DNA from 2 places in the Hydrogenimonas urashimensis genome. Region 2 is predicted to be linked to the other one. Evidence: riboswitches for the same ligand, from Rfam matches in the RefSeq annotation. Region 2 holds a riboswitch; the other holds the start of a gene.
The links. Region 2 has a riboswitch for cyclic di-GMP ahead of JMG82_RS04830 (peptidase associated/transthyretin-like domain-containing protein). Riboswitches for the same ligand answer to the same signal wherever they lie in the genome.
Positions count from the first base shown of each region.

Region 1 (7,316 bases), 490 kb from region 2:
CACTTGCGTATGCCGGCGCACTCGATTTCCTGACGCCGACACGGGCGAAAGATGCGTATGAAAAGGGAGAATTCGACAAGGCTGCGAAACTCTACAAAGAGTTGGCAAAAAAGGGGAGTGACGAAGCGACGTTCAACGCGGCCGACGCTTTGTACAAAGCAGGAAAATACGAAGAGGCACTATCGTTTTTCAAAAAGGTGAACAAAGAGAGTCTGCAGTTTGAAAAGCTGCACAATATGGGAAACTGTTACGCTCATCTTGGGAAGATCGACGAAGGAATCAGGGCCTATGAGGAGGCTTTGAAAATCAAAGAGGACAAAGAGACCCGTTTCAATCTTGAACTGCTGAAAAAGATTAAAGAGAAGAAAAAACGCCAGAAAAAGAGGGAACGAAACGAAAACCAAGAAACCGACGGCAAAAACTCCCGGAAACAGAACCAAAGCGCCGGGAACCAAAAAAAGAGCGAAAAGAGCAAACAAAACGATCAGAAGAGTCAAAGCGGCAAGAGAGAGCAGATGAAACAAAAGAGCGAAACCGCAGAGACAAAGAGAGATGAAAACGAAAAGCTAAACGCCGGTGAGGATAAAAAAAGAGAACCAGAGGCCCAAAAAGGTGGGAAAATCCAGAAACCGGAAGCCAAAAGGGAGGAACCGATCAGTGAAATGGAGTTGCGGAAATGGAACAAAGTGCTGAACCAGCGCGGCATACACACTCTGATGCTGCCGATGCCGACAAAAAAGAGCGAAAGGAGCGAGGATGAGACGACACCCTGGTAAACGGCTGCTGTGGGCGCTGCTGTTCGTCCCGCTCTTTCTGGCCGCAGCAGGCATAAAGATGCATGTGGACAGGAAAGAGGTGACACGGGGAGACACCGTTACATTCTCGATCACGGCGGAGGGAGAGGATGTCGCCTTTCCCGTTTTGAAAGAGATTGACGGTTTTCCGATTCTGGGTACGTCCCAGCGATCGAACATCTCCATCATCAATGGCCATACCTCCCGAAGCGTGACGAAAAGCTACACGTTCGCGCCGATGCGGGATGTGACGATCCCTTCGCTGGAAGTGAAAGTCGATGGCACCCTCTACCGGACCGATCCGGTCAGAATCAGCGTGAGCGACGCACCCAAACCGGGTACCCGAAAGGGTGATGCCCGGCTTGAAATCGACATTGACAAAAAAAGGGTGCATGTGGGCGAGCCGGTCACGTTCGATGTGGTGATTCGCTACCGCCGAGATGCCCGGTTCGCGCAGGTGGATCTTCAATCCCCCGAGTTTCCGAACTTCTGGATCAAAAAAGTGGGAGAGGTGCAGAAGTCGTACGAAGGGGAGTATATCGTCGAAAAACAGCGCTACCTGATCTTTCCCCAAAAGGCCGGCAGTTTCAAACTCGGCCCCCTGACAGCGAAGATCGCCAAGCGGGTCCGTGTGAAGCCTCCCATCAACGATCCCTTTTTCGACGACGACTTTTTCAACGGTTTTTTTGCGAGACTGGAGTGGAGCCGAATCGCTTCCAATGCCGTGACGATCCAGGTCGACCCGCTTCCTGGCAATGTGGAACTCTATGGCGATTTCACGATCCGTGCATCGGTCGACAGGCAGAGAGTGGAGGCCAATCAGCCGGTGCGCGTGACGATTGAGATCGAAGGGGAGGGCAATATCGACGATATCAAGAAGTTCGAACCCCACATTCCCGACACCGTGGTCTACAGCGACGATCCCGTGGTCAAGGAGCGGATTACGGAAGGACGTTACGGCGGAACTTTCAAGGAGACGGTCACGATCGTCTCCGATCACGATTTCACGATTCCCTCTTTTGTTCTGAGATATTACGACAAAGAGCGTCAGCAGGTCATAGAAAAACGCACGGAACCGATTCCTATCAAAGTGGTCGGAGGCAAAAAGAACGCCGATGTAAAGGATTTGGGCAGACCTCCTGAAAAAACCGAAAAAGTCCCTTCGGCTACGACCGCCGGCAAAGAAGGCAGGAGCTTGAAAGGTCAAGAAAAAGAGGAGGAATACCGTTGGCTCTATCTTCTTGTCGGCATCGTGCTGGGGGCCGCAGGCGCCTGGTGGCTGGGCAACCGGAAGCTTCCTGTTTTCATGAAAAAGAGAGAGTTCGACATCGCCAGAGCGATCCGACACGCCAAAAACGACAGAGAACTGCTGGATCTTCTTCTTCCCTATGCCCAGGAGGATGAAAGAATCAAAGAGGCTCTCGAAAGACTGGAAGAGAATATCTACAAAGGAAAAAGAGACAAAATCGATCGGAAAATCCTCGCGGAGATTGTCGAGGATATCGAAGAGGAGAGAATGTAAACCAATTTTAAGAAGAATGTTTGTTTAAACACCGATTAAGAATCCTCTCATTATAATGGAGGTTCAGTTGCCAAACCTGTTGTGAAGCAGGGACGGAAAGCCATGGGTCTTCGCGTGATTTGCGAAGATCGCCAGGTTGCCTCTTTGTTGACATTCGTTCAATAAAGAGTAAGACTCATTTACCTGCATTGATTTTTCCTCCCACTTCCTTCATGTTCCATCAACCACTGTGAATCGCGAAGCAAAAGCCCTTTGCAATCCTCTATAATGGAGCATTGCAACTGCCTCGCAATGTTATGGAAAGGAAGAGAAATGAGTAAAGTGAACAGCAAACTGCGTCATGTATTGGTCGTGGCGGCCGGTATGCTTCTTGTCGGCTGTGGCGGTGGAGGCGGCGGTTCCACGACCGCTTCGTCAGACGGGGGCGTCCTCCCCGGAAGCGGTGGCTCTTCAGTCGTCGGGACCGCCTATCTGGTCGATTCCCCTGTCAAGGGTGTCGCCTACAACTGTGGGAGCCAGCACGGGATCACCGATGAGGAAGGCGCATTCCGTTTCGAGGTCGGAAAAGGGTGTACCTTCACACTCGGAAACATCAGACTGCGTACACTGGAAGAGACCCAGCTCTCCGACGGCGCTCTCATCATCGAGAGCGACATGAGAGTGGATGCGCTCCTTCAGTCTCTTGATGCGGATGCGGACCCCACCAACGGCATCGAGATCAAGGAGGAGGTCGTCTCCGCCCTGAAAGAGCAGGGGATATTGAAAGTGCCCGAAACCGAGAACGAACTGACAGATGTCGTGGAAAAGGTGGCCAAGCGCGTACCGTCGCTAGACATTACGCCTGTCTCTTTCGCGAAGGCGGCGGCGCACCTGAAGGAATCCTATGCCAAATATGCCGACAGCGGTGTCCGAAACCTGAAACTGACGGATGAGGATGCCTTCAACCAGATCGCCTCCGGACCGGTTCTTTACAGCATACCGGTTCTTGCCAGCGAGATACCCTACGATCGGTATCGGCTCGCCCCGCTGACGGATGAAGATTTCAATGCACTCACCGAAGAGCAAAAATATAAAGTGGCGATCAAGCTTTACGGCACACTCTTTTACGGTGTCGACTACGATACGCTGGTCGAAGCCGTCAACTCCGGCAGTTTCATCAGCGATACCCGGGCCCTCTTCGACAGGCAGAACTCTCCCGCAGAGATAGCGGCTGTGGAAGAGAAGATGAAATATTACGACGAATACGGCTGGGGCGACAACAAGATCGTCGCCTCGATGCTTGCCCGTCTCTACGAGCTTCAGCCGGGGCGCGCCTATATCAACCGATGGGCGGCCTACATCCTCAGTCAGACCATTCTCTTTTCGCCGGCCTACGAGCTCGACACGGTCTACACCGTCGACGCGATCGACGTGTACGGGGACCTGGTGCGCGATTTCGACGCGGGCTTCAGTATGCAATGGGTGACTTTCACCCACATGATGACCGACGAAAACTGGCGCCGCTTCCGAAGCCCCGAGGACAACGGTCGGGAGATGCTGGAGATCTATACGATGGATTTCAACGATGCCCACGTTCCTTTGGCGGCGAAAGCTTTGAAAAACTGGAAACTCGACCGCCGTTCGAACACGCTCGTCATGACGCTGGACGAAAACGTGGAGCCGATCACCGATCTCTTCCCGGGCCAGGTGATCAAAAACGGGACCGATTTCTACAGCGCCCTCGTTTTGCAGCCCACTTTCGTTCCCGCGGTGACTCGGCGGCTCGTCGACCTCTATTTCCCCAATTTCACGGAAGAGCGGAAAAACCGTGTCGTCGATCAGCTGATTGCAAGCCGGCCGATGACCTGGACGGGACTGCTCAAGCAGATCGTCTATTCGAAAGCCTACCTGCTCGAGTCGGCCAAAACACGCTCCTTCGAAGAGTCCTTCTATCAAATCGCCAAAGCGCTGAAGTGGCTTCCCAAGGCGAAATCGTTCTACTACATCGCGCGCAATCTCGACAGTATGCACCAGTCGACGATGCGCTACAAGCTGGGGCGCAAGGTCGAGGTGCCGCTCGATTCGCAATCTTTCGCATGGTTCCACAAGACGATTCGTGAAAATGTCATGACCAACTACGAACGCAACGCCTCACTGCAAAACAGTGACGATGGCTGGCCCTATTACGAGCTTTTCGAAAATCTGCCGGCCGATCTGATCAGTCCGACGGAGCTGGGCGAAGACGGAAGAAGGCTGCACGAATGGGCGCCCAACGAAAGAAGACGCGCCGGCTATATCGTCGATTCGCTCTTCCTTTCGATCGCGGGGCGCAAAGCGGCCGAGGAGGAGAGGAATTTCCTCATAGACCTGATCGACGACGAAAAGGATTACGACGAAACCTTCGACAATCTGAGTTGGATCGACCTGTATGGTAACCGAAAAGAGATCGACGATCTCAAAGAGCGCGGGGAGTTTGCGATGCTGGTGCTCGACTACCTTTCCAGACTCGATTCCATTTACGAATTCCAAGCGGTGAAATAGGAGGATGAAGATGAAACGAACCGATTTTAACGAAGCACATTTCAACCGAAGGCACTTTCTGAAAGGACTCGGTGCTCTTGGCATCTCTTCCGTTCTGCCGCTTTCGCTCAAAAGCGCCGATCTCGACTATGACCGTATCGAATTCGATCCTTCCGTATACGAAAACAACAATGCGCAGACCATCATCATCTACCTCTACGGCGGTCCGTCCCAGCTGGCCGGAAACATGACGAATATAGAAGAGATCAGTGAAAAGAGCCAGAATCCCTATCCTCTGGGAAACGAGCGCTATATCAAGCTGACGCAGGATGGTTTCTGGGGAAATGCCGGGGGCTACGCGATGCAGCGGATGCTCGATGCCGGGGATATGAACGTTTTTAGGACCTGTTTCCGGACGGTGGACGATCTGAAGTCACACGGCGCGTGTACATCCCAGGCCCAGAGGGGCAAGGAGACGGAAGGGGGTGCGGGCATCATCGCGAATCTCGCCTCCATCCTCTATCACAAAGGTGTCATCACCGAACCTTCGGGAACGGATGATGTGGGCAAGACGATTCCTTTCGTCACGATGGAGGGGGAGTCGACCTTTTTCACCGAAGATGACGTCGATCTCAAACCCTTCCTCAAGCCGGTGGCGTTTGGCAGCGGCTCCGACAATCCCTACAAGCGTGGCGGCTCGGCTTCATGGTATGAAAGCCGGGTTCTCAACAAGGAGACCAATACGACTATCGGCGAGATTTTCGATACGTTGGCGCAGAAATACAATCGCGCCGGAAAGATCAAGGAGTCGTTCGAACGGCGCGTCACACTCGAGAAGTTTGCCGACGATATCCACCAAATCACCCTGCCCGAAGGCATCGTCTATCCGGACAACACATTCGGAAATCGTCTGAAAACGGCGGTCAGCCTGCTCATCAACAACGAATACACCAAAATCGTGAGCATGGGAAGCCCAGGCCTTGGCGGATGGGACGACCACTCCAACGCCATCGACCGTTACACCCGGCGGATGACCCAGCTGATGGAGTCGATCGAAGTGGCGATGGCCCATTTGAAAGCCGCGGGCAAGAGCAACATCAATATCGTCGTATTCGGAGAGTTCGGACGCAATGTCAACTACAACAATTCACTGGGCTGGGACCACGGCAATCTTCAGAATGTCTACTGGTTCGGGGGCGGCGACTACATGAACCATCTGGGTATCGTCGGGGAGACCGAGGTGACAGGCGGAGGTGGAAGAATCTATCAGCGTCCCAAAAATTTCGGAAGTTCGGGCGAATCGTACCATTTCCAGGTCTTCAGCATCGCTGCGACCATCTACAGGATGTATGGCATCAAAAACCCCGAAATCCTGACCAACAACAACCTGCCGATCAAGGATCTCCTCGCCTGATGAAAAAAATCGGCTAACGCCTCAGCGTGGCGGTCAGACGTTTGGGATGAAGCAGCAGTTCCAGGGCGTCCGAAATGTCGCGACAGACAATGTCGGCCGCCATCAACGCTTTTGTGCTGCACCCTTCATCCCCTGTGACCGCGATGCCGAGTTTTGCGCTTTTTAGCATCGCTTCGTCGTTGTTTCCGTTTCCCAGCGCGACGCACAACTCCTCTCCCAAAGAGCGGACGAACGCCATCTTCTCCTTCGTATGATCGTCGGTTTCAAGAATCTTGATCGATACGGGGCATTCCGCCAGCTGCGCCGTGACACTTCCGAAGGTATCGGCCGTAATGACATGAATCGTAAACTCTTCCGACAGCTTTTGCAACAGCGTTTTAAGATGCGGAAGAATCATGCCGTCTTTTGCGATCGTGCCGTTGTAGTCGCAGACGATATGCCGTATGTCGATTGTGGCGTAATTTGGTATCTCTATCTTCATGCTTCGATCCGTTTCAATGTGCGTAATATCAGTGATATAATTCGCAAGTATAACAAACGTAAGGAACAGATATGTCAGAAACCATCAAACTTACCGAATACAGCCACGGTGCGGGGTGTGGGTGCAAAATATCCCCTGTGCTGCTTGACGACATTCTCAAGACGACACGGGCAAAGATCGAGTGTCCGCAGCTGCTCGTGGGAAACGACAGCAAAGACGATGCGGCAGCCTACGATCTTGGAAACGGGACATCAATCCTCTCGACGACAGATTTTTTCATGCCGATCGTGGACGATCCGTTCACCTTCGGCCGGATCGCCGCGACCAATGCACTCAGCGACATCTACGCCATGGGCGGCAGACCGCTGATGGCGATTTCGATTTTCGGATGGCCCATCGACAAGCTTCCCGCCGAAGTGGGGAGGGAAGTGATCGAAGGGGGAAGGGCGGTCTGTGAAGAGGCGGGCATTCCCCTTGCCGGCGGACACTCCATCGATTCGCCTGAGCCGATATTCGGCCTGGCGGCGACGGGACTGGTGGAAAACCGCTACCTGATGCGAAACGATACGGCCAAAGAGGGGTGCAGAATTTTCCTCACCAAACCGC
Region 1 covers NZ_AP023212.1:468,409-475,724, reverse strand. Annotated here, with positions in the region: gene JMG82_RS02340 (tetratricopeptide repeat protein) at 1-776, shown strand, start outside; gene JMG82_RS02335 (BatD family protein) at 757-2,316, shown strand; cyclic di-GMP riboswitch class I at 2,376-2,460, shown strand; gene JMG82_RS02330 (hypothetical protein) at 2,629-4,836, shown strand; gene JMG82_RS02325 (DUF1501 domain-containing protein) at 4,847-6,229, shown strand; gene JMG82_RS02320 (HAD family hydrolase) at 6,243-6,710, opposite strand; gene selD (selenide, water dikinase SelD) at 6,782-7,316, shown strand, end outside.
Region 1: another riboswitch for cyclic di-GMP. It lies ahead of JMG82_RS02330 (hypothetical protein); the one in region 2 lies ahead of JMG82_RS04830 (peptidase associated/transthyretin-like domain-containing protein).

Region 2 (7,316 bases):
GTATCCTGCCAATGAGTTGAGATTGAGCTGAAAAAGCACTCCTTGCTCTTTCAAAGCAGTGTATTGTGAAAAGTCACTGTGCATGTGAATGTATCTTTCCGGATGGGCAAGGACTGGAATATATCCTGCTAAAATCATGTTGAACACTATGCCTTCCAAGTCAACGGGCGGCCGCGTATATGACATTTCAAAAAGTACATATTTCCCGTGGAGTGTGAGAATGTCTCCTTTATCCAGCAATGAAAGAAAATGATCATCCAGATAATATTCGGATGCCGCCTCTAGCGTGACATCAATATCGTGGTCGGCAATAGCATCCTTTAGTATTTCCAGTTTTTCCAGAATAATTTTTGAACTGTTTTTGTATCGGTGGGACATAATATGGGGAGTAATGATGAGTTTTTTATATCCCAGTTTCTGCATGGCACTTACAAATTTGATGGAGTGAAACATCGCTTTTGATCCATCATCAATACCAGGCAGCAAGTGGGAATGGATATCCACATAAAGTTGGTGCTGAGGTTGTTTTTGTGTCGATGATTCTATTGACTCTGTTTTTTTATTGAAAATTTTGCTAAAAAAACTTGTCATTTTTTTCCCACTGTCTTTAAATTTTTTCGAAAGTATAACCTACTTATGAAAATATACAACTATTGGTTGAAAGCTATATCGGAATATTTGTCATTATATTAAGATAAATCACGTTATTATCAGCCTCCTAATTAAAATAGCAAAAGAGTAAAATCTATTTAATCTTTTTAATGATTATCTGAAATTTAATAGTTAACAGAATTTGTCGATAATGAGATTACTTCATGAATGACATAAAGGAGTAGAAATACAATGAAAATTTTGGTAACCGGAACCGCAGGTTTCATCGGTTTTCACCTGGCCAGACGACTGCTCGAACGGGGGGACGAAGTCGTAGGACTCGATAACATCAACGACTATTACGACCAGCGTGTCAAATATGGACGTCTTGAAGAGACCGGCATCGAAAAGGGTACCGATATAGAGTATGGCAAACCCTATCAAAGCATAAAATATGAGAATTACCGTTTTATCAAGCTGAATCTCGAAGATCGTGATGCCATCCAGCAACTCTTCAAGGAGGAGAAATTTGACAAAGTATGCAATCTCGCCGCCCAGGCGGGAGTGCGCTACAGTCTCACCAATCCCTATGCCTATGTCGATAGCAATATCGTCGGCTTTGTCAATCTCCTGGAAGCGTGCCGCCACAACGATATCGAACATCTCGCCTATGCCAGCAGCTCCAGCGTCTACGGCCTTAACGAAACGATGCCCTTTTCCGTCCACGACAATGTTGACCATCCTATCAGCCTCTATGCCGCCAGCAAGAAAAGCAACGAACTGATGGCCCATACCTACAGCCACCTTTATGGACTTCCCACCACGGGGCTTCGCTTCTTTACCGTTTACGGCCCCTGGGGTCGTCCCGACATGGCCCTCTTTCTCTTTACCAAGGCGATCATTGAAGACAGACCGATCGATGTCTTTAACTACGGCGAGATGCTTAGAGACTTCACCTATGTGGACGATATTGTCGAAGGAGTCCTTCGCGTCATTGACAACCCGCCCAAAGGCAATCCCGAGTGGAGCGGCAAACACCCCGATCCCGGCAGTTCCAAAGCCCCTTACAAAATCTACAATATCGGCAACAACAACCCGGTCAAGTTGATGGCTTTTATTGAAGCGATCGAGAAAGCCCTGGGAAAGAAAGCGCAGAAGAACATGCTTCCAATCCAACCCGGCGATGTCCCTGCGACCTACGCCGATGTGAGTGATCTCATCGAAGATCTGCACTACAAACCCGAAACATCCATTGAAGAGGGAATCAACAATTTTATAACTTGGTACAAGGAGTTCTACCATGTCCGATAAAATCGCCGTCATCGGCCTGGGCTATGTGGGCCTCCCCCTTGCCCACGCCTTCAGCAACAAATATAAAGTGATCGGTTTTGATATCGCCCAGTGGCGTATTGACGAGCTTCGAAAGGGACATGACAGAACCCTTGAACTTAGCGACGAGCAAGTAAAGGAAGCGATCGCCAATGGGATGGAATTCACCAACCGATTGGAGGATATCGCGGAGTGCAATATCTACATCGTGACAGTACCTACTCCCATCGACGAACACAAAAACCCTGACTTGACTCCTTTGCTCAAAGCGAGCGAAAGCGTCGGAAAGGTGTTGAAAAAAGGGGATATCGTCATTTACGAATCGACTGTCTACCCGGGCGCGACCGAAGAGGAGTGCGTGCCGATTCTTGAAAGAGAGTCGGGTCTGAAATTCAACAAAGACTTCTATTGTGGCTACTCCCCCGAACGGATCAATCCGGGCGACAAGGAGCACACCGTCACGAAGATTCTCAAAGTTACATCGGGTTCGACGCCGGAAATCGGAGAAAAGGTAAATGCGCTTTACGCCAGCATCATCACGGCGGGCACCCACCTCGCTCCCAGCATCAAGGTTGCGGAAGCTGCCAAAGTCATCGAAAACGCTCAGCGCGATATCAACATCGCCTTTGTCAACGAACTGGCGATCATTTTCAACCGGCTCGGTATCGACACCGAAGCGGTGCTTCAGGCTGCCGGGACCAAATGGAACTTTCTGCCATTTCGTCCCGGACTGGTCGGCGGCCATTGTATCGGCGTCGATCCTTATTACCTGAGTTATAAGGCTCAGGAGATTGGCTATAATCCGGAAATTATCCTTGCAGGTCGAAGGCTTAATGATAATATGGGTATCTATGTGGCCAACCAGGTGGTCAAACTGATGATTAAAAAAGAGCATAAGATCGCAGGTTCAAAAACACTTGTTCTTGGTATCACTTTCAAAGAGAACTGTCCTGATATCCGCAATTCAAGAGTTATCGACGTAATCCAAGAACTTAAAGATTACGAGATCGATGTGGATGTATACGATCCGTGGGCTGATCCCCAAGAGGTAAAACGTGAATATGGTCTGGACCTACTGGAACAAAGGGATCTCAATGGCAAGAAATATGACGCAATTATTCTGGCGGTGGCTCACAATGAGTTCGAATCTTTTGACATCGACAAAGTGAAGAATGGTCAAAAAACAGTCGTTTATGATATCAAGTCCAAACTCAAAGAGAGTGACGGTCGGCTTTAAGGTTTTATGTCTAAAAATGGGGCCAACTAAACCTTGGTTCCCACTTTCTCTTGTTTTTGTTCATTAACAGTAGTGCTACCTTTTTTCGTTTGATTTAAGATTTGTTTAATATGAATTGTATCATAATGATGTATGTGAAAAGGCCAAACCTGTTGTGAAGCAGGGACGGAAAGCCACGGGTCTTTACCAAAAGGTCAAAGACAGCCGGGTTGCCTTGATTCTTTATTCCTCGAAAGAGTCAAGATCTTCTTTTATGAAACCTTTTCCACGTTTTTTAATGTATGTAGGATATGCCAAACCCATTGTGAAATGGGGACGGAAAGCCACAGGTCTTTATGTTTTATAAAGACGGCTGGGTTGCCATGATACACCCGTATCATGTTTTCCTATTTGATCGATATGTAAATCTTAGAATTTGCATATTTCTGTCTCCAATTCTTCTACTTTAGTGGTTTGCTCCTTGCATACGCTTAGTCGAAAGTAATGTTTTTTAAATGAGAAAAATAATTACTTTCATTATCGACTAGTCTTGTAAAAGGAGACACATTGAGACCAATCAAGATAATGAGAAACGCGCTTGTTTCAGCAGCAGTCGCCACGCTGTTTACAGCCTGTGGCGGTAGTGGCGGAAACAGTGCCGAAAGCAGCCTGGATTCAACAACCTTGAATACAGCTTCGACTCTTATTACAGGCCAGTTTATCGACGGACCTGTCGAGGGAATTGATTATGAATGTTCATCGGGAAAAATGGGTGTCACTGCCGAAATGGGAGAATTTACGTGCCCACAGGGAGATACCGTTACGTTCAAGGTAGGAAAGATTATATTGGGTGAAGCAAAAGTGGCTTCCAAAATAACTCCGTTGACTCTGCATCCTGAAGATCCTGAAGCTGCTGTGAATGTTGCTCAGCTTCTTCAAACATTGGATGATGACGGCGATCTCAATACATTTGTAATAGACCGAGAAAAGGTGAAACGTATTGAACAACCTCTTGATATCGCTTCTCCATCATTTGATCATGAGGCGGAAGCTGTCATTGGATCTGTACTTGTGGATGAAGAATCGGCAATCCGTCATATGCGTGAAAGATCGGCCATTGACATTTCACTCGATCTATCATCAGACGAAACAGTTAATGATCAATCCAAATATGAGGAAATTTCTGAACCGAGTCATCAGCAAAAAACCGAAACGGAAAAGGTACTTCCACAAGATAATATTCCGACACAAGATATAGATAGCTTGGAGAATGGCAATGAGGACGGTATGGTTTCAAACCTGGATAGTTCTGCCAAAACTTCAAATAGCGAAAAAAATATCGAAAATGAAAAAAACATAAGTGGCGAAAATGAAAACGACGCCGAAAGGTCGCTTAAGGATGAAATCACTTCCCATAATGTCATAGAAGAATCTGATAAACAAGACAACATTGCAGATGCGGATGCGTTCCCGGCAGCCTCAGAAGAGGTTGTTTCATCGACAGAAGAGTCGAAGAGTATGGAAGAGTCTTCGGATGTTCAAGAAAGCGATCAGACGTCAGAGCCCATGGATGGTTGTCGGCACGGATCGGCGAAAGTAATGGGGAAGATATTCAAGTACAGCGGGGGAGATCCTGTCGCCAATGCGAAAGTGAGCATCGGAGGCTGTGTGACAACGACCGATGAGAACGGTTATTACACACTGGAGAACATTGCCGAAAGTGATAGAGCGGTAGTTACGATCAGTGCAGAGGGTTATTACACAAACAGCAAAATCATCCAGGTGAAACAGTATGTCAACGGCACGACGACCGTTTCTCCGAACTATTTTGCCTATCCGCTGGATCGGTATGATGACCATGAAAGCTATGACAGCAAAACAGAGAAAACTCTAGTGACTTCAAAAGATGCGAGCATCGAGATTCCGGCCGGAGTTTATGAGGACAGCGAAGGGAATATGTACACCGGTGAGGTTCAGGCCGATATAGCCTACGAAGATATATTCACCAGCAAAGGGCGATACGAGTTTCTCGGCGCCTACAAGGGGATCGACAGTAACGAAGAAGAGAGGATGCTGACCTCTTACGGAATGATGATCATCGATCTAAGAGACAGTGATGGCAATCCGTTGAAGATTGCCGACAGCGCTGTCATCCGCTTTCCGGCAGTTTCCAAAGCGAAAGCGGAAACGATTCCCCTGTGGTATTATGACTATAAAGAGGGGATGTGGATCGAAGAGGGGTATGCGACCCGCCAGAGTGACGGTTCCTACAAAGGAGAGATTTCTCATGCCGGCGCATGGAGCCTGAGTATGCCGATTGAAGAGGCGGCAGGCCTATATACCGGAAGGATCGTATACGAAGACGGGACACCGGCCCGTGGCATCCGCATCCAGGCACGGGGTGAGAACTGGATCATGACGGATCTTTCCACGGATGAAGATGGAAGGTTCGAGATCGAGGTGGTACCCAACAGTGACTTCAAGATTCGGGCGTACGATTACGTCAAGAAGTTCGAGGCGGTATTTAAGGAAGTGATCCCGGGCATCAAACCCGGTGAAACTTTCGAAGACAAAAGATAATTTTTGTCTCAATGATATTCCCAGAATTTTGTCACAAATTTGTTGGAATTTCGGGAATTTCACGTTCTTTTACAACATATTGTCAAACATAAACCGGAGCCATGAGTGATATTGTGGCTCCAAAATAAAAATGGCAATGTTTCGATTAATACTGATTAACTGATTGTTTATCCACTATTAGCCCTATGTATATATACTTTCAATTGCGTAAGACGATTTATTTGTCGGAGCAAATAGATATAGGAGATTTTTTTGAGAACAATCAGAACACTCAGAAATATTTTAGTGACAATTACAGCCATGACACTGTTGACTGCATGTGGTGGAGGCGGCGGCAGCAGCTTTAACGAAACGAGCCAAATCAAAGAGAACGCGTCTTCTGCAAACATCGCAAATCAAAGTAGCAATGAAAACGACGCCGAAAGGTCGCTTAAGGATGAAATCACTTCCCATAATGTCATAGAAGAATCTGATAAACAAGACAACATTGCAGATGCGGATGCGTTCCCGGCAGCCTCAGAAGAGGTTGTTTCATCGACAGAAGAGTCGAAGAGTATGGAAGAGTCTTCGGATGTTCAAGAAAGCGATCAGACGTCAGAGCCCATGGATGGTTGTCGGCACGGATCGGCGAAAGTAATGGGGAAGATATTCAAGTACAGCGGGGGAGATCCTGTCGCCAATGCGAAAGTGAGCATCGGAGGCTGTGTGACAACGACCGATGAGAACGGTTATTACACACTGGAGAACATTGCCGAAAGTGATAGAGCGGTAGTTACGATCAGTGCAGAGGGTTATTACACAAACAGCAAAATCATCCAGGTGAAACAGTATGTCAACGGCACGACGACCGTTTCTCCGAACTATTTTGCCTATCCGCTGGATCGGTATGATGACCATGAAAGCTATGACAGCAAAACAGAGAAAACTCTAGTGACTTCAAAAGATGCGAGCATCGAGATTCCGGCCGGAGTTTATGAGGACAGCGAAGGGAATATGTACACCGGTGAGGTTCAGGCCGATATAGCCTACGAAGATATATTCACCAGCAAAGGGCGATACGAGTTTCTCGGCGCCTACAAGGGGATCGACAGTAACGAAGAAGAGAGGATGCTGACCTCTTACGGAATGATGATCATCGATCTAAGAGACAGTGATGGCAATCCGTTGAAGATTGCCGACAGCGCTGTCATCCGCTTTCCGGCAGTTTCCAAAGCGAAAGCGGAAACGATTCCCCTGTGGTATTATGACTATAAAGAGGGGATGTGGATCGAAGAGGGGTATGCGACCCGCCAGAGTGACGGTTCCTACAAAGGAGAGATTTCTCATGCCGGCGCATGGAGCCTGAGTATGCCGATTGAAGAGGCGGCAGGCCTATATACCGGAAGGATCGTATACGAAGACGGGACACCGGCCCGTGGCATCCGCATCCAGGCACGGGGTGAGAACTGGATCATGACGGATCTTTCCACGGATGAAGATGGAAGGTTCGAGATCGAGGTGGTACCCAACAGTGACTTCAAGATTCGGGCGTACGATTACGTCAAGAAGTTCGAGGCGGTATTTAAGGAAGTGATCCCGGGCATCAAACCCGGTGAAACTT
Region 2 covers NZ_AP023212.1:962,717-970,032, reverse strand. Annotated here, with positions in the region: gene JMG82_RS04845 (tyrosine-protein phosphatase) at 1-591, opposite strand, end outside; gene JMG82_RS04840 (NAD-dependent epimerase) at 844-1,902, shown strand; gene tviB (Vi polysaccharide biosynthesis UDP-N-acetylglucosamine C-6 dehydrogenase TviB) at 1,892-3,157, shown strand; cyclic di-GMP riboswitch class I at 3,290-3,374, shown strand; cyclic di-GMP riboswitch class I at 3,440-3,522, shown strand; gene JMG82_RS04830 (peptidase associated/transthyretin-like domain-containing protein) at 3,704-5,716, shown strand; gene JMG82_RS04825 (peptidase associated/transthyretin-like domain-containing protein) at 6,353-7,316, shown strand, end outside.